3 regions of the Actinoplanes sp. NPDC051851 genome follow, and region 1 is predicted to be linked to each of the others. Evidence: riboswitches for the same ligand, from Rfam matches in the RefSeq annotation. Region 1 holds a riboswitch; each other region holds the start of a gene.
The links. A riboswitch is a leader RNA that binds a small molecule or an ion and turns the genes downstream of it on or off. The one in region 1 is predicted to bind cobalamin.
Positions count from the first base shown of each region.

Region 2: it holds a riboswitch for cobalamin, as region 1 does, so the genes downstream of both, AB0M08_RS24260 (ribonucleoside-diphosphate reductase subunit alpha) here and AB0M08_RS23905 (VWA domain-containing protein) in region 1, are expected to answer to the same signal.
Region 3: it holds a riboswitch for cobalamin, as region 1 does, so the genes downstream of both, bluB (5,6-dimethylbenzimidazole synthase) here and AB0M08_RS23905 (VWA domain-containing protein) in region 1, are expected to answer to the same signal.

Region 1 covers NZ_JBFAYF010000025.1:125,044-134,953, forward strand. The annotation lists gene AB0M08_RS23885 (hypothetical protein) at 1-3,019, opposite strand, end outside; gene AB0M08_RS23890 (cobalamin biosynthesis protein) at 3,169-3,576, opposite strand; gene AB0M08_RS23895 (cobyrinate a,c-diamide synthase) at 3,573-4,922, opposite strand; gene cobO (cob(I)yrinic acid a,c-diamide adenosyltransferase) at 4,916-5,515, opposite strand; gene AB0M08_RS23905 (VWA domain-containing protein) at 5,905-7,980, opposite strand; cobalamin riboswitch at 8,036-8,167, opposite strand; gene AB0M08_RS23910 (gluconokinase) at 8,212-9,792, opposite strand.
Region 2 covers NZ_JBFAYF010000026.1:72,425-82,334, forward strand. The annotation lists gene AB0M08_RS24240 (MmgE/PrpD family protein) at 1-168, opposite strand, end outside; gene AB0M08_RS24245 (short-chain fatty acyl-CoA regulator family protein) at 340-1,797, shown strand; gene AB0M08_RS24250 (hypothetical protein) at 1,728-1,979, opposite strand; partial or broken gene AB0M08_RS24255 (hypothetical protein) at 2,053-2,199, opposite strand; cobalamin riboswitch at 2,173-2,354, opposite strand; cobalamin riboswitch at 2,438-2,648, shown strand; gene AB0M08_RS24260 (ribonucleoside-diphosphate reductase subunit alpha) at 2,770-5,133, shown strand; gene AB0M08_RS24265 (ribonucleotide-diphosphate reductase subunit beta) at 5,133-6,128, shown strand; gene AB0M08_RS24270 (hypothetical protein) at 6,226-6,438, opposite strand; gene meaB (methylmalonyl Co-A mutase-associated GTPase MeaB) at 6,444-7,430, opposite strand; gene scpA (methylmalonyl-CoA mutase) at 7,427-9,616, opposite strand; gene AB0M08_RS24285 (methylmalonyl-CoA mutase family protein) at 9,613-9,910, opposite strand, start outside.
Region 3 covers NZ_JBFAYF010000007.1:195,528-205,437, reverse strand. The annotation lists gene AB0M08_RS10220 (LLM class F420-dependent oxidoreductase) at 1-804, shown strand, start outside; gene AB0M08_RS10215 (endonuclease) at 962-2,176, shown strand; gene AB0M08_RS10210 (5'-3' exonuclease) at 2,262-3,170, shown strand; gene AB0M08_RS10205 (EAL domain-containing protein) at 3,275-6,322, shown strand; gene AB0M08_RS10200 (GNAT family N-acetyltransferase) at 6,558-7,220, shown strand; gene AB0M08_RS10195 (hypothetical protein) at 7,507-7,845, shown strand; partial or broken gene bluB (5,6-dimethylbenzimidazole synthase) at 8,015-8,641, opposite strand; cobalamin riboswitch at 8,657-8,914, opposite strand; gene AB0M08_RS10185 (response regulator transcription factor) at 9,012-9,647, opposite strand.

The sequences.
Region 1 (9,910 bases):
GGGTGGCCTTGATGTGCAGGACGGCCTGGGCGCTGCTGCCGGGGACCACGTCGGCGCGGTCCGAGGTGACCGCGACCTGGCTGGCGAACGGGACCTTCAGGCTGAACGCCGGGATCGGCTTGTCGCCCGTGCCGCAGCCCGGGATGCCGTTCACGTCCACGCAGCCGCCGGTGACCTGCTTGTCCGGGTCGGCGTTCGCGGAGACCTTCAGCGGCACGGTCAGCACTCCGGTGGAGGCGCCCGAGGCCAGGCTGGCCGTACACGTCAGCTGGGTACCGGTGTTGATCGGGCAGTACCCCGAGGCCGTGTTGCCCAGCTGGTCGAAGGTGGTCCCGGTCGGGGCGGTCACGGTGAACGAGGCGAGGGCCGCGTTGGACGGGCCGCCGTTGGTCACGCTCAGCGTCATCGAGGTGCTCTGGCCCGGCTCGACCGTGCCGTCGGCGGGCGCGGTGGCGGTGGCGCTCAGAATGTAGTTGGGCGTGCCGGTGCCCGCGATCGCGCCGGTGGCGGTGGTGGTCTCGTTCCCCGAGGTGATGGTGACCGTCGGGATCCACGATTTGGGCGGCACGACCGCCTGGTCCACCGCGACCTTGACGCTGACGTCGGACGGGGTGTTCGCGGTCAGGTTGATCCCGCTGCACGTGATGGTGCTGGTCCCGATCGTGCACGGGGTGCCGCCGACCGAGGCCGAGACGACGGTGAACCCGGTCGGCTTGCCGCTCAGCGGGATGGCCACCGACATGCCGGTCTCGGCCCGGGTGGACTGCAGCGTGATCGTGCCGGTGCCGCTGGTGCCGGGCGTGATGGTCGCCGGGTTGAACGTGGTGGTGAGCCGGCTGCCCAGTGCGCTGCGCAGGGTGATGGCCGGCAGCGCCTTGTCCGCCGCGCCGTTGCAGGCCGTGTCGCCGTCCAGGCTGACGCAGCCACCGGTCACCGGGGTCGCCGGGTCGGCGAGCGGGGAGACCACCAGCGGCAGGGTGAGCGCCACGCCGGCGCCGGTCGCGGGCAGATCCGAGGTGCAGTTCAGCACGGTGTTCAGCGCGGCCGGGGTGCAGACCGCGGCGGTCGCGGCGTTCAGCACGCCGAAGACCGTCTGGTTCGGCGCCACCACCGCGAAGGTGGCGCCCTTGGCGTCGGACGGGCCCTGGTCGTAGATGGTCACGTTCATCGTCGTGGACTGGCCGGGGCTCACCGTGCCGTCGGCGGGACCGGTGGAGGAGACGCCGAGCGTGTACTGCGGGCTGGCCTTGACGACGGTGCCGCTGGCGGTGCCGCTGGAGACGCCGGAGGTCGCGGTGACCGGCGTGCCGGCGGCGACCGTCCAGTCGGCGGTGACCCCGGCGCCGAGCGTGACCGGCACCGAGACGGCCACCGTCGCGCCGGGCGCGATCGAGACGTTGCTACAGGTGATCGCGGTGGCCCCGTGGACGCAGGTGCCGCCGCCGTTGGTGGTGACCGTGCCGAGGGTGTAGCCGGACGGCGGGTTCGGGATGGTGATCGTGGTGGGGCTGGCCGTACCGGCGCCGGAGTTGGCCACCTTGATCGTGGCGGTCGCCGCCGAGCCGCCCGGGATCGCGGTGGCCTGGGTGATGTTCACCCCGCCGGAGAGGTTGACGTCCGGGCTGCCGACGGTGAGCAGCCGGCCCTGCCCGGTGACCGCGGTGCCGTTCATCGGGGCGGTGATGTTCGCCAGGTCCCAGGTGGCGCCGACCGTGGCGGTGACGATCGCCGAGGTGTTCACCGTGACGTTGACCGAGTCGTTGCCCGGCACCGTCACGTTGTCACAGGTGATCGCGGTGGCGCTGACCGTACACGCGGCACCGCCGACGGTCGCCGAGTCGACCGTGACGCCGGCCGGCTTGGTCCCGATCGGGATGGTGATCGTGGTGGCCGCGTCGGACGGCCCCTGGTTGGCCACCTTGATCGTGGTGCTCGCGCTCTTGCCGGCCGGCAGCGTGACCGGGTTGACCGTGATCGACCCCGCGGTGGTGCTCCGCGGCAGCGAGGTGACCAGCGTGCCGCCGCCGGTGACCGTCATGGTCTGGTCGGGGACCGCGGTGACCGGGGTGCTCGTCACGCTGACCCCGTTCGCGCCGGTGGCCCAGTTGGCCGCGCCGGTGCTCGCCGAGGACTTCAGCGTGACCGGCATCGAGACCACCGCGCTGCTCCCGGCGGCCACGGTCACGCCGGAGCAGACGATGTTCACCGGGTCCGTGGTGCTGCACGTGCCGCCGCCGGTCACGGTCGGGGTGCCGAGGAGGTATGCCGACCCGGGCTTCGGAATCGTGATGACGGTGTTCTGCGCGCCGGTGTCGCCGGTGTTGGTCACGGTCACCGTCGGGGTGCCGGACTGGCCCGGTGCGAGGCTGACCCCGCCGGCGGTGACCGTGCCGAGCTTGATCGTGCCCGAGCAGATCGCCTCGGCGATCACGACCGTGCCGCTGCCGATCAGGCCGAGCGCGCCACCGAGCAGGCCGATGTCGAGCGCCCGGACGGTGTAGTCGTACCGGCCGGTGGTGGTGTTCCAGGTCGCGGTCCGGGAGTCGATCGCCACGGTCGCCACGCTCGGCACGGTCATCTTGAGGTTGACGTCCGGGTTGATGTCCGCGCCGGCGACCTTGAGCCCGGTGATGTCCATCGTGGTGGTGATCCCGGACGCGTTCATCACGCAGACCGAGGTGATCGGGCCGGCGACGACACCGGCCGCGCCGAGCAGGTTGACCCCCGCGACCTTCGATTCGGCCCGCCCGCCGCCGGTCGCTCCCGGCCCGGCCGTCGAGGTGACCACGCCGGTGGTGAGGATCGAGGTTCCCAGCACGCCGAGGTTCGCCCCGGCGAGGGTCTGGGTGGCGGTGCTGCTGCCGTCCGCCCACGTGACCGCCGAGGCCGGGACCGACGCGTTCAGCGTGGCCAGGCTCAGCAGTTTCACCTGCGCACGCACGCCCTGCGCCGACGACGTGAAGCTGCCGACCGCCTTCGCGGTATGCGGACGGGCGCCGATGGTGAAGAGAACCGCCACCACGACGAAGAGAGCGAAAAGCCGCTTACCCAGAACGGGCCGCTGGGACACCACGTGCCGATTTAAACGGCCTGACCAGGCATAAATCCTTCATTTACACAACATGCCGGTAAATCGCCAGACAGCTACTGAAAGAGGGTATAGAAGTCTCAACAATCAACTTCAACACCATTGTCAACACCCATTTCCGGGTACGCCACAACGAGCGCCACCGTCACCGGACCGGATCGCGTCTTCGGCAGCACCAGCCGCGCTCCGGGACCGGCGGCGAGCAGCGCCGCGGCCTCCGCCACGCCGGGCGCACCGATCGCGTCCCGGACCGCCGCACTCGGGTTCGGCACCGGGACGCGGGCCAGCTCCCCGGCGGTGAACCCGATCAGCCGCCAGCCACGCGCCGCGGCGAACGCCCGGACACCCGGCTCCGCGGCCCGCCGGTCCAGGGTCGCCACGGCCGTCACCGCCGCCGCCCCGATACCGGCCTCCGCCAGCACGGCGGAGAGGGCCCCGGCCAGCCCGGCGGCGGGTATCCCGGCCCGGGCGCCCAGGCCGAGGATCATCCGGCCGCCGTCCGGACCAGGCGTTCCGCCAGGCCCCGGTGACCCGCCCAGTGCAGGTGCAGGTAGGACGCGTGCACACCGGGCGAGGCGAAGCCCTCCGGGTCGGCGCCGCGCCACGCCCACGCCGCTCCCCCGGCCGGCGAGAGCAGCAGGCCGGACCGCGGGTGCACCGCCGTACGGTGGAACTCGTGCCCGGTGACCCGGGTGCCGGCCGCCGCGAGCGGGCTGTCCGAGAGCGCCACCGCGTCCCGGTACCCGAGGGTCAGCGCCGGAGTCATCGCCGCGTCCGCGTCCAGCACGCCGCACATCGGGGCGCCGTCCAGCGTCCGGCAGAGCCAGAGCAGGCCCGCGCACTCGGCCGTGATCGGGTGCCCGGCGGCGGCCAGCCCGGCGACCGCCGTGCGCAGCGGCTCGTTCGCGGAGAGCTCGGCGGCGTAGACCTCGGGGAAACCCCCGCCGACGACCAGGGCCCGGGTGCCCTCGGGCAGCGCCGTGTCCCGGAGCGGGTCGACGGTCACCACCTCGGCGCCCGCCCCGGCCAGCAGTTCGGTGGTCTCGGCGTACGCGAAACTGAAAGCGGGACCACCGGCGACCGCGACGATCGGACGGCCCGCGACCGGACGCTCGGAGATCGGGTCGAAGGGCGTCGCCGCCAGCGGCGGCGCGGAGTGGGCCACGGCCGCCACCGCGTCCAGATCCACCGCGCCGGCGATCAGCGCCGCGAGCGCGTCCACCGAGGCCAGCGCCTCGGCACGCCGCTCGGCCGCCGGCACCAGGCCGAGATGCCGGCTCGGCGCGGCCACCGCGTCGGCCCGCCGCAGCGCGCCCAGCACCGGCGTGCCGACCTCCTCGCAGGCCTCCCGCAGGATCGACTCGTGCCGCTCGGACCCGACCCGGTTCAGGATCACGCCGGCCATCCGTACGTTGCCGAAGCTGCGGAAACCGTGCACGACCGCGGCGATCGAACGGCCCTGGGCGGCGGCGTCCACCACGAGGACGACCGGCGCCTGGAGCAGCTCGGCGACCTGCGCGGTCGACCCGGAGTCGCCCGCACCGGTCCGGCCGTCGTAGAGGCCCATCACCCCCTCGACGATCGCGATGTCGGCGCCCCGCGACCCGTGCGCGAAGAGCGGCGCGATCATCTCCGGTCCGAGCATGACCGGGTCGAGGTTGCGCCCCGGCCGTCCCGAGGCGAGCGAGTGATAACCGGGATCGATGTAGTCGGGCCCCACCTTGAACGGCGCGACCCGTCTGCCGCGCCGCGCGAAGGCCGCCAGCAGCCCGGTGGTCACGGTGGTCTTGCCGTGCCCGGAGGCCGGCGCGGCGATCACCACCCTGGCTACCATTCGATGCCCTGCTGCCCCTTGCGCCCGGCGTCCATCGGGTGCTTCACCTTCGTCATCTCGGTGACCAGGTCGGCGGCGGCGATCAGATCGGGGTGCGCGTCCCGCCCGGTGATCACCACATGCTGCGTACCGGTCCGGTTCCCCAGCGTCTCGATCACGTCGGCGACGTCCACCCAGCCCCACTTCATCGGGTAGGTGAACTCGTCGAGCACATAGAACCGGTAGGTCTCGGCGGCCAGGTCCCGCTTGATCTGCGCCCAGCCCTCGGCGGCCTCGGCGGCGTGATCCCTTTCGGTCCCGGCGCGCTGGATCCAGGACCAGCCCTCGCCCATCTTGTGCCAGTCGACCGTGGTGGGCCCGACCTCGCCGAGCTTCCGCAGCGCGGCCTCCTCGCCGACCCGCCACTTCTCCGACTTCACGAACTGGAACACACCGATCGGCCAGCCGGCACTCCACGCCCGCAGCGCCATTCCGAATGCGGCGGTCGACTTCCCCTTACCGGGTCCGGTGTGCACGGCGAACACCGCCTGCCGTCGTCGCTGACGTGTCGTCAAACCGTCGTCGGGCACGCTGGCGACTTTCCCTTGCGGCATTTCCCAACCTTCCATTCCGTACGCCCTGAGCCCGTTCCCCACAGAGCGTTCCCGTCATTCATCGCGCCTTTTCCGTCCACTCGGCACACTCACCACCACGGTGGACGATCCCACCCCCGCCCGCCGCCCCGACGCCCGCGCCCACCCATCACGCCGACGCCCGCCCGCAACGCTCGCGCCCGCCGATCACGCCGACGCCCGCCCGCAACGCCCACGCGCGCCCGCCACGGCTGGCCCTCAGGGGTGTCTCAGGGCCCCGGACACACTCCGCGCCGCCAGCCCACCCTGTCTGGCTGGCGCTCACGGGTGCCTCGAGGGACCTGACACACCCCTGAGCCCCAGCCGACTCTGCGTGCCGGCCGACTTCCGTGCGGCCGGCGGTCCGGGCATCAGGCGGCCCTGCGGTACGGACGGCCCTCCGGCGTCGGGGCGGCCGGGTGAGTGGCAGCGGGAAGGCGGACGGGGGTCGCGGCCTCGAGGTGGTCCAGGGGCATGACGTCGGCCTTCAGCGCCGTAGCCAGCCGGCGGGCCAGGCCCAGCCGAATCGGGCCGGACTCGCAGTCGACCACGACCGTGGAGACGTCCGCGAAGAGCGGGGCCAGCAGCAGGGGGTCGGGGCCGGACGTGGCGCGGCCGTCGGTGACCAGGATCAGCAGCGGACGGCGGCGCGGGTCGCGGCGGCGTTCGGTGGCGATCGTGGTGGCGGCGGCGCGCAGGCCGGCGGCGAGCGGGGTGCGTCCGCCGGTGCGCAGGGCGGCCAGGCGCATCACGCCCACCTCGTGGCTGGACGTGGGCGGGAGCACCACCTCGGCGGCGGCCCCCCGGAACGTGATCATCCCGATCCGGTCGCGGCGCTGATAGGCGTCGCGGAGCAGCGAGAGGACGGCGGTCTTCACCAGGGTCATCCGTTTGCGGGCGGCCATCGACCCGGACGCGTCCACGACGAAGAGCACCAGGTTCGCCTCGCGGCCCACGTGGATCGCCTCACGCAGGTCACGGGGCTGAACCGTCATGCCGGAGGACTGCAGGGCGTTGCGGTGGATCGCGGCGCGCAGGGTCGCCGGGAGGTGCGGGGCGCCGGCCAGCTTCCCGAGCGGCTTGCGGGAGCCGATCACCCGGCCACGGCGGGCGTACGCCGGAGAGCGCTTGCCGGTGTGGCCGCCCTCGCCCCGAGCGGTGATCTTCAGGGTCCGGGGGCGGTAGGCGGCACCGGCCTGAGCGACCGTACCGGACCTCCCCTGATCCCCCTGGCCCTGCGGGGGCGCGGCGTCAGTTGGCGCGGGGTCAGCGGAACCGGGATCTCCAGAGCCGGAACCGGGGCCACCGGGGCCGGGACCGCCGGAGCCAGGGCCGGGACCGCCGGGGCCGCCGGGGCCGGGGCCCGAGTCGTCGGGGCCGCCGCCGGGCGGGGTGGAGTCCGGATCCGGGTCGTCGCCGTCCTCCCGCGCCTGGCGCTCGGCCTCGTCCAGGGCCTGGTCGAGCTTCTCCTCGTCGGTGCCGGGCGGGTCGAGCGGATCGGTGCGCCGGCGGTGCGGGAGGGCGAGCCGCGCGGCGTCCCCTACGTCACCGGCGGTCACCACGTCGCGGCCGTGCCAGGCTGCCAGGGCCACCGCGCAGCGGGCCACCACGATGTCAGCGCGCAGGCCGTCGACGCCGAAGGCCAGGCAGACCCGGGCGATGCGGTCCAGTTCGGCGTCGGGCAGCACCACCGACGGGAGGAGAGCCCGCGCGGTCGCGATGCGGTCCGCGTACGCCAGCTCCTCGGCGGCGAAACGCTCGGCGAAACCGACCGGGTCGGCCTCGTAGGCGAGGCGGCGCCGGACCACCTCGGCGCGCTGCCTCGCGTCGCGCGGGGCGGCCACCGTGACGACCAGGCCGAAGCGGTCGACCAACTGCGGGCGGGGCTCGCCCTCCTCCGGGTTCATCGTGCCGACCAGCAGGAAGCGGGCCGCGTGCTTGACCGAGACGCCGTCCCGCTCGACGTGTGCCCGGCCCATCGCGGCGGCGTCCAGCAGGAGGTCGACCAGGTGGTCGGGGAGGAGGTTGACCTCGTCGACGTAGAGGACACCCCGGTGCGCGGCGGCGAGCAGACCCGGCTCGTACGCCTTCACGCCGTCGGCGAGCGCCCGCTGGATGTCCAGGGTGCCCACCACGCGGTCCTCGGTCGCGCCGACCGGCAGCTCGATCAGCGCGGACGGGCGGGCCAGCGCCGGGCTGTCCACCGGGTGCGGACCGTCCGGGCACTGCGGGTCGGGCCCGGCGGGGTCACAGGCGAACCGGCAGCCGCGGACCACGTCGACCGGGGGGAGCAGCCCGGCGAGGGCGCGTACCACGGTGCTCTTGGCGGTGCCCTTCTCGCCGCGGACCAGCACCCCGCCGACGGCCGGCGAGACCGAGGTGAGCAGCAGGGCGAGGCGCAGGTCATCGAGGCCCACGACGGCCGAGAACGGGTACGGAGTCGTCACGAAGGTCCCTTCCGGCGGGTGTCCACGCCCGCGCGTCGGTTGTCACGAGCGGCCGGAGTCTCCTGACTCCCGGATCGCCGTTCCCCGCCAGCCTTCCAGCCCGACGCCGGGCCGTGGCGTTTTGTGATCAGCGGGTCGCTCCCCGGTCACAGTGGCGGGACCGTCCCGGACTCGCACCGGGTTCCTCCGCAACCGCTCGCCGGTAACTCTCGCGTACGGCTCACCCGGCCGTCAACGCGGGCCCCCGGTGTGTGAGCTTCCGGGCACCGCCTTCTCGGTGGCCGGCAGCGGCTTCGGGGCCAGCCGGTCCAGCTCGGCCACCACGTCCAGCACCGCCAGCGCGGACCGCTCCACCAGCGGGCGCATCCGGCGGTACAGCGCGGCGTCCTCGGCACGGGGCGTCACCGAGGAGCCCACCGCGGTCAGCGACGCCGCCTGATCAAGATCGGGCAGCTCCCCCAGCGCGTGCCGGGCCAGCAGACAGGCGCCGAGCGCGGTCCCCTCGGGCGTGTCCGCGATCGATACCGGTAGGTCCAGTGCGGCGGCGAGAACCTCCACCCAGAGCCGGGAGGCGACCGCTCCCCCGGTGGCGCGTACCTCGGTGACCGGCGTCGTGAACGAGTCGCGGACCAGGGCCAGCTGCTGGCAGACCCCCTCGACCGCGGCCCGGACCAGGTGCGGGCGCCGGTGTTCGCGGCGTAGTCCCAGGTAGGCGCCGCGCAGGCCGGGCCGCCACCACGGCGCCCGCTCGCCCAGCAGGTAGGGCAGGCAGATCAGCCCCTCGCTGCCGGCGGCAATCCCGGCGGCCTCCTCGAGCAGCGCGGCGTCCCGCTCGTCGGCGTCCTCACCGTCGGCTCCAGGGCGTTCGAAACCGGCCGCGAACGCCTCGCCCGCCCACCGTACGACCGAACCCGCGTTGTTGACGGCACCGCCGACCACCCAGTGCTTCTCGGTCAGCGCGTAGCAGAAGAGCCGTCCGTCCTCGGCGCCGGCGGGCCGGTCGACCACGGTGCGCAACGCCCCGCTCGTGCCCAGCGAGACGGCGGCCACACCGGGCGGCACCGCGCCGACGCCGAGGTTGGCGAGCGGCCCGTCGGCCGCCCCGATGATCAGCGGCACCGATCCGCCGATGCCCGCGGCGGAGGCCACCTCGGGACGCAGGGCGAGCCGTTCGGTGGTCGCGACCACCTCGGCCAGTTGCCGGTGCCGCACCCCGGCGAGCTGGAGTGCCTCGTCGTCCCAGCCCCGGCCGTGGATGTCGTACAGGCCCATCCCGGACGCGAGCGAGAGGTCGACGCGGAACGGCCCGCCGGCGAGCGCCGCGACGATCAGCTCCTTGACGCCGCCCCAACGCGGGGTGCCCCGCAGCGTCTCCGGGTCGTTCTCGTTCCACCAGGTCAGCTTCGCCAGCGGGGACATCGGGTGCACCGGGGTGCCGGTCCGTGCCTGCAGCCCCCGGGCCCGCCCCGAGGCGACGATCCGCTCGCACTGCTCCGCGGCCCGCCCGTCGGCCCAGGTGACCAGCGGGCCGAGCGGCCTCCCGTCGCCGTCCATCGGCACCAGCCCGTGCAGGAAAGCGCTGAGTCCGATCGCGATCACCCGGTCACCGCGCTCGCGGCATCGGGCCGCCACGTCGGTGAGCGCCTTCACGGCCGCCGCGATGAGGTGCTCCGGGTCGAGCTCGGCGCGCCCCGGCCCGGGCACCGAGAGCGGGTAGTGCACGCTCACCTGCGCCCGGACCTCGCCGCCGGGCCCGGCGGCGATCCCCTTGGTCGCGGTGGTCCCGGTGTCGATCCCGATCACGACGTCCATGCGCTGCCCTCTCCTCGCCCTGCCGTCCCTGCCCTGTTCCCGCCCACACCCGTCGCCAAGCCCACCACGCCCGCCCCGAACGCCCCCTCGCGGGCCCCGGCCACGCGGGCGCCCCGGC
Region 2 (9,910 bases), on a different contig from region 1:
GGCGCTCGCCACGGCCGCGTTGTCGATCACCCGGTTGGCCACCATCGCCACCGCCTCGGCGTCCGGTGGGGCGGCGGCGGTGGCCAACTCGGCCAGCGACCAGGCGAGTTCCTCGCGACGGGAATGCCGTGCCGCGCTGGGCCACACATGTACGAGTTGAAATGTCACGGACCGAGCCTCGTCCTCGAAGGACGGCCGTGTCGAGGGTCGAAACCTGCGTACTTTTCACGCCCTGACCTGCGGATTTGTAAATTTTGCAACCGTTGCGGACGCCTTGTTCGCGGGAGCATGATGGGCGGCACGACGGCAGGACGCGACGGCAGGAGAGGAGCCGCGGCGATGGCGGGAACCAAGCTCTATGCGCACGGCAAGCTCCGCAGGCTGCGCCGCGAGCGCGGCATCACCCAGGCCCAGCTCGCCCGCCGGCTGGACATCTCGACCAGCTACCTGAACCAGATCGAGAACAACCAGCGGACACTGACCGCATCGATCCTGCTCCGCCTGGCCGGGCTCCTCGACGTGGACCCGGAGTTCTTCAGCGACACCGACACCGAGCGCCTCGGGGCGGATGTGCGCGCCGCCCTCACCGACGAGGCCAGCGGCCACCCGGTCGACCCGTTGGAAGCCACCGAGCTCATCCGCGACCACCCGGCGGCCGCCCGCGCCCTGGTCGCCCTCCACCGGCGCTACCGGGAGGCCTCCAACCGGGTCGCCGCCCTGGCCTGGCCCGGCGATCCCCTGGCCGCCACCGAGGCCGAGCCGCACGACGCGGTCCGCGACTTCTTCTACGCCCGCTACAACCACTTCGACCAGCTCGACGCCGCCGCCGAGCAGCTCGCCGACCGCCTCGCGCTCACACCGGGCCGCGCTGCCGAGACACTCACCCGCCATCTGCGGGAGGAGTACGAGGTCCGGGTCATCATTCCCCCGCCCGGCGCCGCCACCGAGATCCGCCGCTTCGACCCGGAGACCCGGGTCCTGCGCCTCTCCGCCGACCACACCGACGGCCAGCGGGCGTTCCAGCTCGCCACCCAGCTGGCCTTCCTCGCCGAGGACAAATTGATCACCGAGCTCGCCGACGACATCGACCCGCCCTCCGCCACCGGGCTGGCCAGAATCGGCCTCGGCAACTACTACGCCGGCGCACTACTCATGCCCTACAAGGGCTTTCACAGTACAGCCGAACAGCTGCGGTATGACGTCCCGCTCCTCGCCGGGCGCTTCGGCGTGAGCTTCGAGACGGCCTGCCACCGGCTCAGCACCCTGCAACGGCCGTCCCTGCGCGGGGTCCCGTTCGCGTTTCTGCGCGTGGACCGGGCCGGCAACATCTCCAAGCGCCAGTCCGCCAGCGACTTCCACTTCTCCCGGCTCGGCGGCACGTGTCCGCTCTGGATCATCTACGAGGCGTTCAGCTCACCGGGCCGGATCCTCACTCAGGTCGCCGAGATGCCGGACGGCAAGCGCTACTTCTGGCTGGCCCGTACGGTCGTGCACGGCGGGCGCGGCCACCACAGCCCGCGCAGCACGTTCGCGGTGGCGCTCGGCTGCGAACTGCGCCACGCCCGGCGCCTGGTCTACAGCGACGGCCTCGCGCTCGACAACCCGCGCGGCGTGATCCCGATCGGACTCGGCTGCCAGATCTGCGAGCGCCAGGACTGCGCCCAGCGCGCCCGCCCACCCGCCGCCGGCCGCCTGCTGGTCGACGAGAACCAGCAGCCGCTCATCCCCTACGCCGTGGACCAGGGCAGAGAGGACCAGGACAGAGAGGACCAGGACGATGCCTCGGCCTCGGCGTAACCGTGGGTCTTAAGGCCGCAGTCCGGGTTCACCCAGAGCCGTTGGGCCGGGACCGCCGCGATCGCCCGGCGCAGCGCATCGACGACCTCGTCGCGGGACGGCACCCGGGGCGAGTGGATGTCCCAGACGCCCGGGCCGACGCCCCGGCTGTAGCCGATCGCCGGCTCGTCGACCTGGATCACCCGGATCCCGGCCCGTCTCCAGATCCGCGCACTCGTCGCGCAGGGCGAGCGCCACCTGGTCGGCGGTGTCCGCGAGTGGCTGGTCGGTGCGCACGAACGACCAGGCCAGAATGGTCACCGGGCCGGTCAGCATGCCCTTGACCGGCTTCGACGTCAGTGACTGTGCGCAGGTCGACCACCCGACGGTCATCGGCGCCTTGCGGGACACCCCGACGGTCATCGGCGCCTTGCGGGACACGTCGCCGTAGACGATCGGCAGCGATGACGACTCTCGTTCCCACTCACCGCTGCGGGGCAGTCCCGGATTCACACCGGGTTCCCTCTTACGACGCCTTTTTACGAGGGACAGGGCGAACCAGCACCGCTTCGCATGCTACCGCCCGCCGCAAAGTTGATCACGAGAGGGTGACCCGGGTGACACACGATGTGGGGTATGACTTTTCGGTGGCCGCCCATATATGGTGTCTCCCGCAGCTGGTTCGTGCGGGCCGTCACGGCCCGTTCGAGGCAACAGGGAACCCGGTGGGAAACCGGGACTGCCCCGCAGCGGTGAGTGGGAACGAAAGCCGTCAATCAAGCACTGGACCACCCGGTCCGGGAAGCGACGGCCGGTAGGCGCGAGCATCACGCCCACGAGTCCGAAGACCTGCCAGCGCGCCGTGCGCACACGCGTACGGCGGTCGAAGGCCGCGTGGGACGGCCGACGCCATCAGCCGGTGCGCCCCCGCGGCGTGTCCCGGCGGCGTCCCCCTGCGCGCCCCGACCTCGGCGAGCGGACGAAGGGGGAACGATGGATACCACGAAAGAGAGCGTGACCGTGCCGGAGCAGCGGCGGCACGCGATGCAGGTGCGCAAACGCAACGGTGATCTGGAACCGGTCGACGTCAACAAGATCGTGCGGGCGGTCGAGCTCTGGGTCGGTGATCTGGGTGAGGTCGACCCGCTGCGGGTGGCCACCAAGACCATCAGTGGCCTGTACGACGGCGCGACCACCGCCGAGCTGGACAAACTCTCGATCCAGACGGCCGCCGAGCTGATCAGCGAGGAGCCGCAGTACTCGCGTCTCGCGGCCCGGCTGCTCACGGCCTACGTGGACAAGGAGGTCCGGCTCCAGGAGGTGGCCAGTTTCAGTCAGGCCATCCGGTACGGGCACACGCTCGGCCTGATCGGGGACGAGACCGCGGCGTTCGTGGCCCGCAACGCCCGCAAGCTCGACGACGCCATCGACACCCGCGGTGACCTGCGGTTCGAGTACTTCGGGCTGCGCACCGTCGCGGACCGCTACCTGCTGCGCCACCCGCAGTCCCGGCTCGTCGTCGAGACGCCGCAGTACTGGCTGCTGCGGGTCGCCTGCGGGCTGTCGCAGAACGCGAACGAGGCGATCGGTTTCTACCGGCTGATGTCGTCGCTCGCCTATCTGCCCAGCTCGCCGACGCTGTTCAATTCCGGCACCCGGCACACCCAGATGTCGAGCTGTTTCCTCGTCGATTCGCCGAAGGACGAGCTGGACTCGATTTACGAGCGGTACCACCAGGTCGCCAAACTGTCGAAGTTCTCCGGCGGCATCGGCATCTCGTGGTCGCGGGTCCGCGGCCGGGGTGCGCTGATCCGCGGCACGAACGGGAGGTCCAACGGCATCGTGCCGTTCCTGAAGACCCTGGACGCGGGCGTCGCGGCGGTCAATCAGGGCGGCCGCCGCAAGGGCGCCGCATGCGTCTATCTGGAGCCGTGGCACCCGGACGTCGAGGAGTTCCTGGAACTGCGCGACAACACCGGTGAGGAGAGCCGGCGGACGCACAATCTGAACCTGGCGAACTGGATCCCGGACGAGTTCATGCGGCGGGTCGAGGCGGACGGCGACTGGTCGCTGATCGATCCGTCGGACGCGCCGGAGTTGCCGGATCTGTTCGGCGAGGCGTTCGACGAGGCGTACCGGAAGGCGGAGAAGAAGGCCGTCAAGACCGTCAAGGCCCGCGATCTGTACGGCCGGATGATGCGCACCCTCGCGCAGACCGGCAACGGATGGATGACGTTCAAGGACCGGTCGAACGCGCTCTCCAACCAGACCGGCGCGCCCGGCAACACCATTCACCTGTCGAATCTCTGCACCGAGATCCTCGAGGTGAACGACGACGGCGAGACCGCGGTCTGCAACCTCGGCTCGGTCAATCTCGGCGCGCACGTGACCGAGGCGGGCGTCGATTGGGAACGGTTGCGGGAGACGGTCCGCACCGCGGTGGTCTTCCTCGACCGGGTGATCGACATCAACTATTACCCGTCCGCACAGGCCGCCGCCTCGAATCCGCGCTGGCGCCCGGTCGGCCTCGGCCTGATGGGCCTGCAGGACGCCCTCTTCACCCTGCGCCTGCCGTTCGACTCCGCCGAAGCCAGGAAGCTCTCCACCAAGGTTCAGGAGGAGATCTTCCTGACCGCGCTGGAATCGTCAGCGTCGCTCGCCGAGCGATTCGGCGCGCATCCGGCGTACTCGCAGACCCGGGCCGCGAAGGGTGACCTGCACCCGGACCTGTGGGGTGTGACCACCACGCAGACCGATCGCTGGAACTCCCTGAGAGAGAGAATCGCAACCAACGGCCTGCGTAACTCGCTCCTCGTCGCCATCGCGCCGACGGCCACCATCGCGTCGATCGCCGGCTGCTACGAATGCATCGAGCCTCAGGTGAGCAATCTCTTCAAGCGCGAGACGATGTCCGGCGAGTTCCTTCAGATCAACACCTTTCTGGTACGCGAACTGAAGTCCCGCAATCTGTGGAACGCCCCGATCCGTGAGGCGATCAAGCGCGCCGAGGGGTCCGTGCAGGGCATCACCGAACTGCCGGCCGAGGTCCGCGAACTGTTCCGTACCGCCTGGGAACTCCCCCAGCGGGCCCTGATCGACCTGGCCGCCGCCCGCGCGCCCTACATCGACCAGTCGCAGTCGCTGAACCTGTTCCTGGCCGCGCCCACCATCGGCAAGCTCTCCTCGATGTACCTCTACGCGTGGAAAGCCGGCCTGAAGACCTCGTACTACCTGCGCTCGCGGCCCGCGACGCGCATTCAGCAGGCCACGGTCTCGGTGGCACCGGTCATTCCGGCGCTCACCCCCGCCGAAGTCTGCTCCCTGGAGAACCCCGAATCGTGTGAGGCCTGCCAGTAATGCTGCTCGACCCCGGAATGGACCTGACCCTGCGGCCGATGAAGTACCCGCACTTCTTCGACCGTTTCAAGGACGCCATCAAGAACACCTGGACCGTCGAGGAGGTCGACCTGCACGGCGACCTCGCCGACCTGGCCACACTGACGCCCGCCGAACAGCACCTCGTCTCGCGGCTGGTCGCGTTCTTCGCCACCGGTGACACGATCGTGGCGAACAATCTGGTCCTCAATCTGTACCAGCACGTCAACTCGCCGGAGGGCCGCCTCTACCTGTCCCGGCAGCTGTTCGAGGAGGCGGTGCACGTCCAGTTCTATCTGAATCTCCTGGACACCTATGTGCCCGACGAGCAGGAGCGGTTCGAGGCGTTCGCGGCCGTCGAGAACATCCCGTCGATCGCCCGCAAGGCCGAATTCTGCTTCACGTGGATCGACTCGGTCTACAAGCTCCGGAAACTGGAGACGAAAGCCGACCGGCGGGCGTTCCTGCTCAACGTGATCTGCTTCGCGGCGTGCATCGAGGGGCTGTTCTTCTACGGCGCCTTCGCGTACGTGTACTTCCTGCGCTCCCGCGGGGTGCTGCAGGGACTCGCGTCCGGGACCAACTGGGTGTTCCGCGACGAGAGCATGCACATGGCGTTCGCGTTCGACGTGGTCGACCAGGTCCGGGCCGAGGAGCCCGACCTGTTCGACGCGGAGATGGCGAAGCAGGTGACCGACATGCTCGCCGAGGCCGTCGAGTGCGAGGTCCAGTTCGCCGAGGACCTCCTGGAGCAGGGCGTCTCCGGCATGTCCCTCGCGGACATGCGCGAGTACCTGCAGCACGTGGCCGACCGGCGGCTGCAGGCCCTCGGGATCGCGCCGCTCTACGGCAGTGGGAACCCGTTCGCGTTCATGGAGCTGCAGGACGTCCAGGAGCTGTCGAACTTCTTCGAACGGCGGGTGTCGGCGTACCAGGTCGGCGTCACCGGCACGGTCAGCTTCGACGACGACTTCTAGGCGAGAGGCGAGAGGCGAGAGGTGAGAGGCGAGAGGCGAGAGGCGAGAGGCGAAAGGTGAGAGGTGAGACGCCCCGGGAGACCGGCTCCCGGGGTGCTCAGGAACCAGGCCGGAGGGCGAGCGTGGCGTGCAGCTGGGCGAGCTGCGTGGTGGCGATGAGCATCGAGAGGTCGGCGCCGGGGACGTACGGCTCCTCGGAGTGGTCGTCCTCGTTGATGTTGGTCTCGTAGTCGACCAGGCAGACCTCGTAGAGGCGCTCGGCCTCGTGGGTGAGTTCCTCGGCGCGGGCGGCGTGCTCGTCGGGCGTCATGCCGATCATGGTGTCATCCGGTCGTAGGAGCCGAGCAGCAGCTCGACCGCCCGCGCCGGGGTGAGCGAACCGTCCAGGATCCGCCGCTCCACGTCCCGGCCGGTCTCCCGGACGGCGGGGTCGGTGGTGAAGCGGGCCAGGACGGTCTCCCGGGCCATCGCCCACATCCAGCCGACCTGCTGGCGGCGGCGCCGCTCGACGAGCTCGGCGCCCAGGCTCTCCCGGTGGGCGACGAGCTGGGCCCAGACCTCGTCGATCCCGGTGCCCTCGAGCGCGCTGCAGGTCAGGACCGAGGCCGCCCGCGACGATCCGTCCCGCAGCAGCCGCAGCGCGCCGCCCAGCTCGCGGGCGGCGGCCTTGGCCTCGACGGCGTGCGGGCCGTCGGCCTTGTTGATCGCGATCACGTCGGCGATCTCCAGGATGCCCTTCTTGATGCCCTGCAGCTGGTCGCCGGTGCGGGCGAGCGCCAGCAGCAGGAACGAGTCGACCATGTCGGCGACCGCGGTCTCGGACTGTCCGACGCCGACGGTCTCCACGATGACGATGTCGTAGCCGGCGGCCTCCACCACGACGATCGCCTCCCGGGTGGCCTTGGCGACGCCGCCCAGGGTGCCGGCGGTCGGCGACGGCCGTACGAAGGCGGCGGGGTCGTTCGCCAGCCGGGCCATCCGGGTCTTGTCGCCGAGGATGCTGCCTCGGGTACGCGTCGACGACGGGTCGACGGCGAGGACCGCGACCCGGTGCCCGGCGGCGGTCAGCATGCTGCCCAGCGCGTCGATGAAGGTGGACTTCCCGGCGCCGGGCACGCCGCTGATCCCGATCCGGTGCGAGCGCCCGCCGTCCGGGGTGAGCGCCGCGATCAGCCGCTGGGCGAGCACCTGGTGATCGCGGCGGGTCGACTCGACCAGGGTGATCGCCCGGGCCACCCAGGCCGGGCTGTGCTCGCGCACCCCGGCCGCCATCGCCTCGACGTCGACCGTGGGCCGGGTCACGGGGTCGCGGGGTGGCCGAGCCGGCCGGCGAGGTCGGCCAGCAGGTCGATCGCCGCGTCGGCCAGCACGGTGCCGGGCGGGAAGATCGCGGCAGCGCCCGCCGCCCGCAGCGCGTCGTAGTCCTGCGGCGGGATGACCCCGCCCGCGATGATCAGGATGTCCGGGCGGCCCTGCGCGGCCAGTTCGTCCCGCAGTGCCGGGACCAGCGTCAGGTGGCCGGCGGCGAGGGAGTTGACGCCGACGATGTGCACGTCGGCCTCGATCGCCTGCCGGGCCACCTCGGCCGGGGTGGCGAAGAGCGGGCCGACGTCGACGTCGAAGCCGAGGTCGGCGAAGGCGGTGGCGACCACCTTCTGGCCGCGGTCGTGACCGTCCTGGCCCATCTTGGCCACCAGGATCCGCGGCTGGCGGCCCTCGGCCTCGGCGAACGCGACGGCGGCGGACCGGGCCCGTTCGATGTTGCTCACCGTCCCGGCCTCCTCCCGGTAGACACCGGAGATGGTACGGATCCGCGCGGTGTGCCGCCCGTACGCCTTCTCCAGCGCGTCGGAGATCTCGCCGACGGTCGCCTTGGCCCGGGCCGCGTCGACCGCGAGGGCGAGCAGGTTCTCGCCCTGCCCGGCGGCGGCGCGGGTCAGCGCCTCCAGGGCGGCGGTGCAGGCGGCGGGGTCGCGTTCGGCGCGCAGCCGGCGCAGCTTCGCGATCTGCCCGGCCCGTACCGCCGCGTTGTCGATCTTCAGGACGTCGATCGGTTCGTCGGCGGACGGCCGGTACTTGTTGACCCCGATGACCGGCTGCCGGCCCGAGTCGATCCGGGCCTGGGTCCGCGCCGCCGCCTCCTCGATCCGCATCTTCGGGATGCCCTCGTCGATCGCGCGGGCCATCCCGCCGGCGGCCTCCACCTCGGTGATGTGCTGCCAGGCCCGGGCCGCCAGGTCGTGGGTGAGGCGTTCGACGTACGCGCTGCCGCCCCACGGGTCGATCGCCCGCGTGGTGCCGGACTCCTGCTGGATGAGCAGCTGGGTGTTGCGGGCGATCCGGGCCGAGAAGTCGGTCGGCAGCGCGAGCGCCTCGTCCAGCGCGTTGGTGTGCAGCGACTGGGTGTGCCCCTGCGTCGCCGCCATCGCCTCGATGCACGTACGCATGACGTTATTGTAGACGTCCTGCGCGGTGAGCGACCATCCGGAGGTCTGGCAGTGCGCGCGCAGGCTCAGCGACCGCGGGTCCTTCGGTGCGAACTCCTTGACCAGCTTGGCCCAGAGCAGCCGCCCGGCGCGCAGTTTGGCGACCTCCATGAAGAAGTTCATCCCGATCGCCCAGAAGAACGACAGCCGGGGCGCGAACGCGTCCACGTCGAGCCCGGCGTCCCGGCCCGCGCGCAGGTACTCCACCCCGTCGGCGAGGGTGTACGCCAGCTCCAGGTCGGCGGTCGCCCCGGCCTCCTGGATGTGGTATCCGGAGATCGAGATGGAGTTGAAGCGCGGCATCCGCTGCGACGTGTACGCGAAGATGTCGGAGATGATCCGCATCGACGGCGCCGGCGGGTAGATGTAGGTGTTGCGGACCATGAACTCCTTGAGGATGTCGTTCTGGATCGTGCCGGAGAGCTGTTCCGGCGCGACCCCCTGCTCCTCGGCGGCGACGATGTAGAGCGCCAGGACCGGCAGCACCGCGCCGTTCATCGTCATCGACACGCTCATCCGGTCGAGCGGGATCCCGTCGAAGAGCTGCCGCATGTCGTAGATCGAGTCGATCGCGACGCCCGCCATCCCGACGTCGCCGGTGACCCGCGGGTGGTCGGAGTCGTAGCCGCGGTGGGTGGGCAGGTCGAACGCGACCGAGAGGCCCTTCTGCCCGGCGGCCAGGTTCCGCCGGTAGAACGCGTTGGACTCCTCCGCCGTGGAGAAGCCCGCGTACTGCCGGATCGTCCACGGCTGGTTGACGTACATGGTCGGGTACGGTCCGCGCAGGTACGGCGCGACGCCCGGGTAGGTGCCGAGGAAGTCCAGCCCGGCCAGGTCGTCGCCGGTGAAGAGCGGCGGCACCGCGATCCCCTCGGGGGTGTGCCAGGTCAGCTCCTCGGCGCTCGCGCCGGTCGCCTCCCGGATCGCCGACTTCCAGGCCTGATCGGCGCCGGGCACCGGCGTGGCGGCGGTCAGCTTCGCGGTGGCGAAATCGGGGATCACTCCGGCACTCCCAGGTCGGCCAAGGTGGTGGTCAGGACCGCGATCGCGTCGCCGCCGGTGAAGACGTACCCGTCGATGCCCGGGAACTCGCCGCGCCCGGCCAGCAGCACCCGGCGCACGCCGTTCCCGCGCAGATCCTCGATCAAGGGCACTGCCTTCTCCGCGTACGCCCTGTCGGGCCCACAGACGCAGGCGACCGGCGATCCGGGCTCGGTGGTCACGGCGATGCCCCCGGCCGCGAAGAGGTTCGTCGCGAAGGTGACCCGCGGCCCGTACCCGGCCGGGGAACCGAGG
Region 3 (9,910 bases), on a different contig from region 1:
CACTTCTACCAGCTCCCCGGCATCGGGACGCCGGACAACCCGATGCTGGAGGCGTACACCACGCTCGGCGCGCTCTCCGGCGTCACCTCGACGATCCAGTTGTCGACGCTGGTCACCGGAAACACGTACCGGAATCCGGCGATGCTGGCCAAGACGGTGACCACCCTCGACGTGGCCTCGAAGGGCCGCGCGATCCTCGGCATCGGCGCCGGCTGGTTCGAGCTGGAGCACCAGCAGCTCGGCTACGAGTTCGGCACCTTCACCGACCGGTTCGAGCGGCTCGACGAGGCGCTGCAGATCATCGCGCCGATGCTGCGCGGCGAGAACCCGACCTTCAGCGGGAAGTGGTACAGGGTCGAGTCCGCGATGAACAACCCGCGGCTGCGCCCGACGATCCCGATCATGCTGGGTGGCTCGGGTGAGCAGAAGACGTTCCGGATGGCGGCCCGCTTCGCCGACCACATGAACATCATCTGCCCCCGCGAGGCGATCGCGCACAAGGTGTCGGTGCTGGCGCAGCGCTGCGAGGAGATCGACCGCGACCCGGCGTCGCTGCCCACCAGCTTCCTCGCCTCGGTAGTGCTGACCGACTCGGACGAGGAGACGAAACGGATCCTCGACGGGCTGCCGCCGGAGGTCCAGGGCCGCCTCTTCATCGGCACCGGCGAACAGGTCGCCGAGGGATTGAAGCGGGACATCCTGGATCAGGGCATCACCGGCCTCACCATCAACATGGTGCTCAACGGCCACGTACCGGGCAAAGTCACCCAGGCCGGTGAGGCGCTGAAGCCGCTGGTCGCCTGAGTTTTGTTTCGCACACGTTACGGATCGGCGCCTTGGAGGCGCCGATCCGTAACCAACATTTCACAGGCGAGATTTACATATCGTTAATGTTCGATGGGTTGGCCGGCCTTAGCCTGATCGGAATCGAGCTGCTCCTCACCCCCGGAACGGAGCTCACATGTCCGGCTGGACTCCCCGCAAAAGAGCCCTGGCCTTCACCCTCCCGGCCGTCGTCGCTCTTTTCGCCCTTCTCGGCAGCATCACCATCGCACCTTTCAACCCCCCGGCGTACGCGGCCACCACGCTGACCGTCGCGCAGGCGATCAGCTCGCAGACCGGCAGCAGCGGCACGGTCCGCGGCTACATCGTCGGTGAGCCGACCGCCACCGACACCGTGCGCTTCAGCGACTTCACCGGCGACACCGCCTTCGCGATCGCCGACAGCAAGAGCACCACCAGCACCAGCAGCATGCTGTACGTGCAGATCACCAGCTCGTACCGGTCCGCCTGGGGCCTGGCCACGAACCCGAGCCTGATCGGCACCCAGATCGACGTGACCGGGACGCTCACCGCGTACTTCGCGCACGCCGGGCTCAAGTCGCCGTCGTCCATCGCCAAGGTGACCACCACGGCGACGGCGACCGCGACGGCGACCGCCACCGCGACGGCAACGGCGACCGCCACGGCGACCGCGTCCAGCAGCACCGACACGTACTACGCCAACGCGCTCGGCAAGTCGGGCTCCAGCCTGAAGACCGCGTTGCACACGATCATCTCGACCAACGTCACCAAGCTCTCCTACGACGGTGTCTGGGACGCGCTCAAGGCCACCGACCAGGACCCGAGCAACTCGTCGAACGTCATCCTGATCTACTCGGGGATCAGCCGGTCCAAGTCGCTGAACGGCGGCGACTCCGGCGACTGGAACCGCGAGCACGTCTGGGCGAAGTCGCACGGTGACTTCGGCACCACGGCGGGCCCCGGCACCGACCTGCACCACCTGCGCCCCGAGGACGTCACCGTCAACTCGATCCGCAACAACCTGGACTTCGACGAGGGCGGCAGCGCGGTCTCCGGCGCGTCCGGCAACTACTACGACTCGGACTCCTTCGAGCCCCGCGACGCCGTCAAGGGCGACGTGGCCCGGATGATCTTCTACATGGCGGTCCGCTACTCGGGTGACGACGGTTTCGCCGACCTCGAGGTCAACGACTCGGTCGGCAACGGCAGCAACCCGTACATCGGGCGTCTCTCCAAGCTGCTGGCCTGGAACGACGAGGACCCGCCGGACTCCTTCGAGATGAACCGCAACAACGTCATCTACAACACCTACCAGCACAACCGGAACCCGTTCATCGATCACCCCGAGTGGGTCGACTCGATCTTCGGCTGACGCCGGAAGAGCATCGGAAGGGACGTGGGCGCGCCTGGCGCCCACGTCCTCCTTTTTTGTCGTACGGCTATGGCAGGGTGGTCCCGTGAACCGACCTCTGCTGGCCGTCGACGCCCCCAGCCTCTACTTCCGGGCGTTCCACGGCATCCCGGAGAAGGCCGCGCAGACCGCCGACGGCGAGCCGGTCAACGCGATCCGCGGCTTCCTCGACATGATCGCCCAGCTGGTGCGCACCCGCCGCCCCGACCGCCTGGTCTGCGCCCTCGACGCGGACTGGCGCCCGGCCTGGCGGGTCGCGCTGGTCCCGTCGTACAAGGCGCACCGGGTCGCGCACGGCGAGGTCGAGGAGGTGCCGGCCTCGCTGGAGAAGCAGGTGCCGGTCCTCCTGGAGGTGCTCGCCGCGATCGGCATCCCGGCCTTCGGCGTCCCCGGTTACGAGGCCGACGACGTGCTCGGCACGCTCACGGCCACCCAGGCCGCCCCGGTCGAGGTGGTCTCCGGCGACCGTGACCTGTTCCAGCTGGTCGACGACGCCCGCGCCACCCGGCTGCTCTACTGCGGCCGCGGCGTCGCCAAGCTGGAGGACGCCGACGAGGCCCTGGTCACCGCGAAGTACGGCGTCGCGGCGCGGCACTACGCCGACTTCGCGGCGATGCGCGGCGACCCCAGCGACGGCCTGCCCGGCGTCCCCGGCGTCGGCGAGAAGACCGCGGCCCGGCTGATCGAGCGCTACGGCGGTGTCGCGGAGATCCTCGCGGCCCTGGACGACCCGGCGTCCGGGTTCGCGCCCGGGGTCCGGACGAAGTTGGACGCCTCCCGGGCGTACCTGGAGAAGGCCCTGCCGGTCTGCCGGGTGGCTCTCGACGTCAAGCTGCCCGATTTTGATCCGGCCCTGCCGACGGCGCCGCGCGATCCGGACGCCCTGCTGGCCCTCGCCGACCGCTGGAACCTGGCGAGTTCGGCCCGCCGCCTGGTGGATGCCATGGCCGGCTGAGACCCCGGACACTGCGGCGAAGAGCGCGGCGCAAAAGATCTCAGTTTCTCCCCGGGCACCCCGATATCGCCTGCATCGGTAGCCGCCAACCCCGGGGAGTACGCATGACGTCGCGTGTCGTTCGCGCGTGCTACGCCGTGTGGATCCTGCTGATCACCAGCCTGTACTACGCGCTGCCGGACGATCACCTCTACACGTGGGCGGCGCTCGGCTACTCCAGCGCGGTCGCGGTGCTGGTCGGCATCCGGATCTACCGGCCCGCCCAGCGGCTGCCGTGGTACCTGATCAGCGCCGCGCTGGCCACCTTCACCACCGGGGACAGCTGGTACAACCTGGTCCTGGCGCTCGGTGAGCAGCCCGGCTTCCCGGGGCTGGCCGACGTCTTCTACCTGCTGGTCTACCCGCTGCTGACCACCGCCCTGCTGCTGCTGATCCGGGCCCGCTCGGGCGGCGGCGACAACCGGGCGGCGCTGCTCGACGGGCTGGTCCCGACGGTCGGCATGGGCCTGCTCGCCTGGGTCTACTGGATCGCGCCGTTCACCCGTTCCACGGACCTCTCGCTGCTGGAGAAGATCGTCTCGATCGGCTACCCGCTCGGCGACATCCTGGTGATCGCGATGATCCTGCGGATGCTGACCGCGATCGGCAAGCGGCCGCGGGCGCTCTCCAGCCTCACCGCCGCGATGGTCGGCCTGCTGATCTCGGACATCTTCTACGGCCAGTCCCAGCTGCGCGCCGAGTGGTCGCTCGGCGGGCCGGTCGACCTCGGCTGGATCGTCTTCTACGCAGGCATGGGCTACACCGCGCTGCGGCCCTCCATGCTCGGTCTCGCCGAGCCCGCGCCGCACGCCCGCGCGGTGATCGGCCGGCACCGGCTGATCTGGCTGACCGGCGCCGCGCTGATCGCCCCGGCCGTCCTGATGCTGGAGGACGTGCAGGGTCACGACGTCGAGGTGGCCCGCGGCGGCATCGTCGACGCGCCGGTGATCGCGGCCGCCGCCACCGTGATGTTCCTGCTGGTCCTGGCCCGGGTCTCCGGCCTGGCTATGGCCCAGCGGCAGGCCGTCGCCCGGGAGCGGGCACTGCGCGAGGCCGGCGCCCTGCTGGTGCGGGCGAACTCGGTGGAGGAGGTGGCCGGCGCCCTGCGCGACGCCGTCGACCGGTTGATGCCCGCCGACTGCGCCTACCACCTGGACGTCGTCCCGCCCTCGCCGGGCACCGCGGAGGCGTCCGTCCAGCTGCGCGACGCCGCAGGCCTGCCCGACGGGCTCGGCTCGGGCGGCTTCCGCACCGTGCTGTACCTGACCCAGCCGCTCAGCGACGACCGGCACGGCACCATGATCCTCGGCGCGCCGGAGAACGTCCTGCACGCGGTCCGCCCCTCGTTGGAGACGCTCGCCGCGCAGGTCGACGCGGTGATCGAACGGATCTACCTCTCCGCCGAGGTGAGCCGCCGCGACAGTGAGGCCTATTTCCGTACGCTCATCCAGAACACCGCCGACGTCATCCTGATCGTCGAGGACGACGACACCGTGCGCTACGCCAGCCCGTCCGCGGTCAAGCTGTTCGGCGCGATCATCACGGCCGGCACCCCGCTGACCGGGCTCTTCACGCCCGACAGCCAGGACGGGCTGACCGAGGTGCTGGACCGGCTGCGGCGCGGCCACGGCGAGCTGGACGGCATCGAGCTGGCCGCGCACGGTTCCGGCCGCCGCCGCGTCGAGGTCGAGTGCGACCTGCGTGACCTGCGGGAGGACCCGACCGTACGCGGGCTCGTGGTCACCATGCGCGACGTCACCGAGCGCCGCCGCCTGGAGGACGACCTGACCCACCAGGCGTTCCACGACTCGTTGACCGGGCTCGCCAACCGGGTGCTGTTCCGCAACCGCCTGGAGCAGGCCTTCATGGTCGCCGAGCGGGACGGTGCCACCCTCGGCGTGCTCTTCGTCGACCTGGACGACTTCAAGGACGTCAACGAGACCCTCGGGCACGGCGTCGGCGACCAGTTGCTGATCACCGTGGCGCAGCGGATCTCGGCGATCATCGGCGCCGGCAGCACCGCGGCCCGGATGGGCGGCGACGAGTTCGCCATCCTGATCGAGCAGAGCCACAGCGCCGACGCGGCCGACGACGCCGCGGCCCGGATCGTCGCCGCGCTGGAGGCGCCGATCGAGGTCGCCGACGGCGAGGGAAACACCCACCTGGTCAGCGGCAAGGTCAGCGTCGGCGTCGCCACCAACCGGGACGCGGACGGCTCCACCGAGTTGCTGCGGCACGCCGATCTCGCGCTCTACCTGGCCAAGGGGATGGGCAAGGGCAGCTGGCAGCGGTACCAGAGTGACCTGCACCACGAGATGGTGCAGCGGCTGGAGATGCGCACCCAGCTGCACGAGGCGATCGAGGGCGAGCAGTTCGTGCTGCAGTTCCAGCCGATCGTCGAGATCGGCGCGAGCCGGGTCAGCGGCGTCGAGGCCCTGGTCCGCTGGCAGCACCCGGCGCGCGGGCTGCTCGGCCCGTTCCACTTCGTCGAGGCCGCCGAGGAGAACGGCGCGATCGTCGGCATCGGCAACTGGGTGCTGCGGGAGGCCCTGCGCCAGTTCGCCGAGTGGCAGGCCGCCGACCCGGACACCACGCTGCGCTACGTCAGCGTCAACGTGTCGCCGCGCCAGTTCCGCACCGGCGACTTCGTCGACCAGGTCCGGGACGCCCTCGCCACGACCGGGGCCCGGCCCGAGTGGCTGCTCCTGGAGATCACCGAGAGCCTGGTGCTCCGCGACGCCGACAAGGTGGTCCAGGATCTGCGTTCCTTGCGGGCGCTGGGGGTACGGGTGGCGATCGACGATTTCGGCACCGGATACTCGTCACTCAGCTACCTGCGGCAGATGCCGGTCGACGTACTGAAGCTGGACAAGTCCTTCATCGACGACGTCCTCACCAGCCGCCAGCAGCACGCTCTCGTCGAGGCGATCGTCACGCTCGCCGCCAACCTGGATCTGGACGTGGTCGCCGAGGGCATCGAGGAGCCGGGCCAGCGGGCGGCGCTGGACGCGATGGGCTGCCGCTACGGCCAGGGCTACCACTTCGCGAAGCCCCTCTGGCCCGCCGACATCCCGCCGATGACGTCCACGAGCCCGGCCCTGCTGAGCGCGTAGGACATCCACGAGCCCGGCCCTGCTGAGCGCGCAGCACATCCACGAGCCCGGCCCTGCCGAGCGCGCAGCACATCCACGAGCCCGGCCTTACCGAGCGCGCAGCCCGCCACTTTCGACCGATTTATCATCCTATATCCGGTGATCGCCTCGCTGTCGGTGATCGGTCAATAACACTTCGGGCGTGTCACGGCGATAACGGCTGGCGTGACTCGCCAGTAGGCGGCAGGGTCGGGGTGTGCTGAACAATTCCGTCTGGGCCGCACTCGAAGGACCGCACGCCGGGTTCGCCGAGGCCGCCGGCAACGCCGCCCGCTACCTGCCCGAGATCGCCCCGTTCTGCGCCGTCAGCGACCCCGCCGACCCGGCGGCCTGGCGCGACCTCGCCACCCTCACCGACCACGCCCTGCTGACCGGTCCGTCCCTGACCCCCCGCTCCGGCTGGGAACAGGAGTCGATCACGTACGGCGTGCAGATGACCGGCACCGCGATGACCGCCGTCGACGACCCGGAGGCCGTCCCGCTCACCGAGCACGACGTCCCCGAGATGCTGGAACTGGTGGCCCGCGCCCAGCCCGGCCCGTTCCGCAAGCGCACCATCGACCTGGGCCGCTACCTGGGCATCCGTGCCCGGGACGGCCGCCTGATCTCGATGGCCGGCGAGCGCTTCCGCCTCCCCGGCTGGACCGAGGTCTCCGCCGTCTGCACCGACCCCGCGTTCCGCGGCCAGGGCCTCGGCGCCCGCCTCACCGCCGCGGTCGCCGCCGGCATCCTGGCCCGCGGCGAGCTCCCGTTCCTGCACGTGGTCTCCGACAACGACAGCGCGATCCGCCTCTACGAACGCCTCGGCTTCCAGCAGAGCACCGAGGTCGTCTTCGCCTCCTTCCGCCACCACGGCTGACGAGCGCAGCCGACCACCACCGCAGCAGCCGGTGTGGCACCCCGCGGCGGGCGAGGCGAGCTTTCGCCCCCCTCCGCCGCCGGGGCCACATCCCTGTCGTTCATCACCGCACATCCCTGTCGTTCATCACCGCACATCCCTGTCGCTCATCACCGCACATCGGTGACGACGCCCGGACGGGACCTCCGTGGCGCGCCCCCTCACCGAGGTCGCGGCGGGCCGCACCGCGACGATGTCCGGCCGGACGGGTCGGGGTCCCTGATCCGCTCGCCGTAACCTGGTCGGCATGGCCCACTCGGACGACGTACGCCGGATCGCGCTCGCTCTCGACCACGTCGTGGAGATCGACAGTGACGGGTTCGACTTCCGGGTGCACGACAGGGGGTTCGTGTGGTCGTACCCGGAACGGACGCCGGGGCAGCGCCGCACCATCCGCACCGACGTCGCCGTGCTCTACGTCGGTGACGAGGCGGAGAAGCAGGCGCTACTCCTCGGTGAGCCGGAGCTCTTCTTCACCACGTCCGGCTACGACGGTCTCCCCCTGGTCATGCTGCGGCTGCCGGAGGTGACCGTCGACCGCCTGGACGAGTTGATCACCGACGCATGGCGGATGCGCTCGGAGTGAGCAGACCCGAGGCCGGCCCACCCGGAGTGAGCAGACCCGAGGCCGGCCCACCCGGAGTGAGCAGGTCCGGCGCCGGCCCACCCGAAGTGAGCAGGTCCGGGCCCGGCGCGCCCGAAGTGAGCAGGTCCGGCGCCGGCCCACCCGAAGTGAGCAGGTGCGAACCCGGCGCGCTCGGCGTGAACCGATCGTGGTGTACCGCGGCCTCCAGCGGACGGCGGGCGCGCCAGCCGTGCCGTTCGAGATCCGGTGTCCGCTGCAGGGCGCTCACCGGCCCGACGCAGAGCCAGGCCACCGCGCGCATCGGCGCCGGGATGCCGACCAGGTCGTTCAGGAAATCCTCGCGGTAGAATGACACCCAGCCCACGCCGAGCCCCTCCGCGGTCGCCGCCAGCCACAGGTTCTGGATCGCCAGGCAGACCGAGTAAAGTCCGGCGTCCGCGATCGCGTGCCGCCCCAGGATCGCCGGTCCGCCGCGTTCCGGGTCGTAGGTCACCACGATCGACAGCGCCGACTCCAGCACCCCGTCGATCTTGATCCGGGCGAACCGCTCCTTCGCCGCGCCGTCGAGCGTCGCCGCGAACACCGCCCGCTCCTCGTGCACGTGCCGGTGGAAGGCCTCCCGGATCACACGATCCCGGATCAGCACGAAATCCCACGGCTGCGACATTCCGACGCTCGGCGCGGCATGCGCGGCTTTCAACACCTTTTCGAGTACGCCGTCCGGCACGTCGTCACCGGTGAACTCGGCACGGACATCGCGCCGTGCGTGGATCACATCGTACAAATCGCTCAACATCTGGACAGACTCCCGCTGTGGTTCTCCACGCGAGGCCGGTCTTCGGACTCCCGGATCGTCGCCTCACCACCCGCCTTCCCAGCCGTTCCCAGCCAGTGGCTGCGCCCTCCCGCGCTCACCGGGCCGGGCCGATCTCACTCGGCCGTGATCCGAAAGCGCCCTCAGGCACACAGGTGGCGGCTCCCCGGTCACCGCGGCGGGCTCCGTGCCGGATTCACACCGGCTTCCCGATTCTCCCCACCGAAGCGGGGCACCTCGCTGACAGTTTCGTCGCCACCTTCACACTACCTTCCCCCTTCTCCGGTACGCCGCAGCCCGGGCAGGTCACGCAGCTCACACCGCTTCCCCAGTACGCCGGCCCCCGGACAGGTCAGGCCGCCACCCGCCGGGCGAGCAGGCCCTCGCCGATCGCGAAGCGGGTCAGCTCCGAACGCCGCCGGTGTCCCGTCTTCTCCCGGATCCGGTCCAGGTGCGACCGCACGGTTCGTACGCTGATCACCAGGGCCTCCGCGATGTCCACGTCGCGCTCCCCCTCGGCGAGCAGGGCCAGCACCTCGCGCTCCCGGGGCGTCAGCGTCAGCCGGGGCCCCGCATGCCGCCGGCCCGCACTGTCCAGCAGGAACGCCGCGAGCGTCGCCGACACGAACGTCCCGCCGTCGGCCACCTGCCGGACCGCCGAACCCACCTCGGCCGCGTCCGCCGACTTCGTCAGGTACCCCCGGGCCCCCGCCGCGAGCGCGGCCAGCACGTCCGCCTGCCCGGACTGCGCCGACACGATCAGCGGCCGGTGCCCGGCGGCGGAGAGGGCGAGCACCGCCGCGGCCCCCTGCAGCCCCGGCAGGTGCAGATCGAGCAGGACGACTCCCCCAGCCGCGGCCCGGTACGCCAGGAACTCCTCCACCGACCCGGCCACCGGACCCGCCTCGACCCCGGGAAGCTCCTCGACCACCCGGGCCAGCGCCGCGCGGAACAGCGGATGATCCTCGACAACAGATACCAGTGTCATCTCGCGACCTCCCATCGGGCGCATCCCAGCGTCATTCCCCAGCCCTCTCATACCCCAGCCCTCTCGTTCCGCGCCCTCTTCATCCCCCAGCCCTCGCATCTCCCCGGCCCTCTCAATCCCCAGCCCCCGCATCTCCCCCGCCCTCTCAATCCCCGGCCCCCGCATCTCCCCGGACCGTTTCACTCCCCGGCCCCCGCATCTCCCCGGACCGTTTCACTCCCCGGCCCCCGCTTCTCCCCGGACCGTTTCACTCCCCGGCCCCC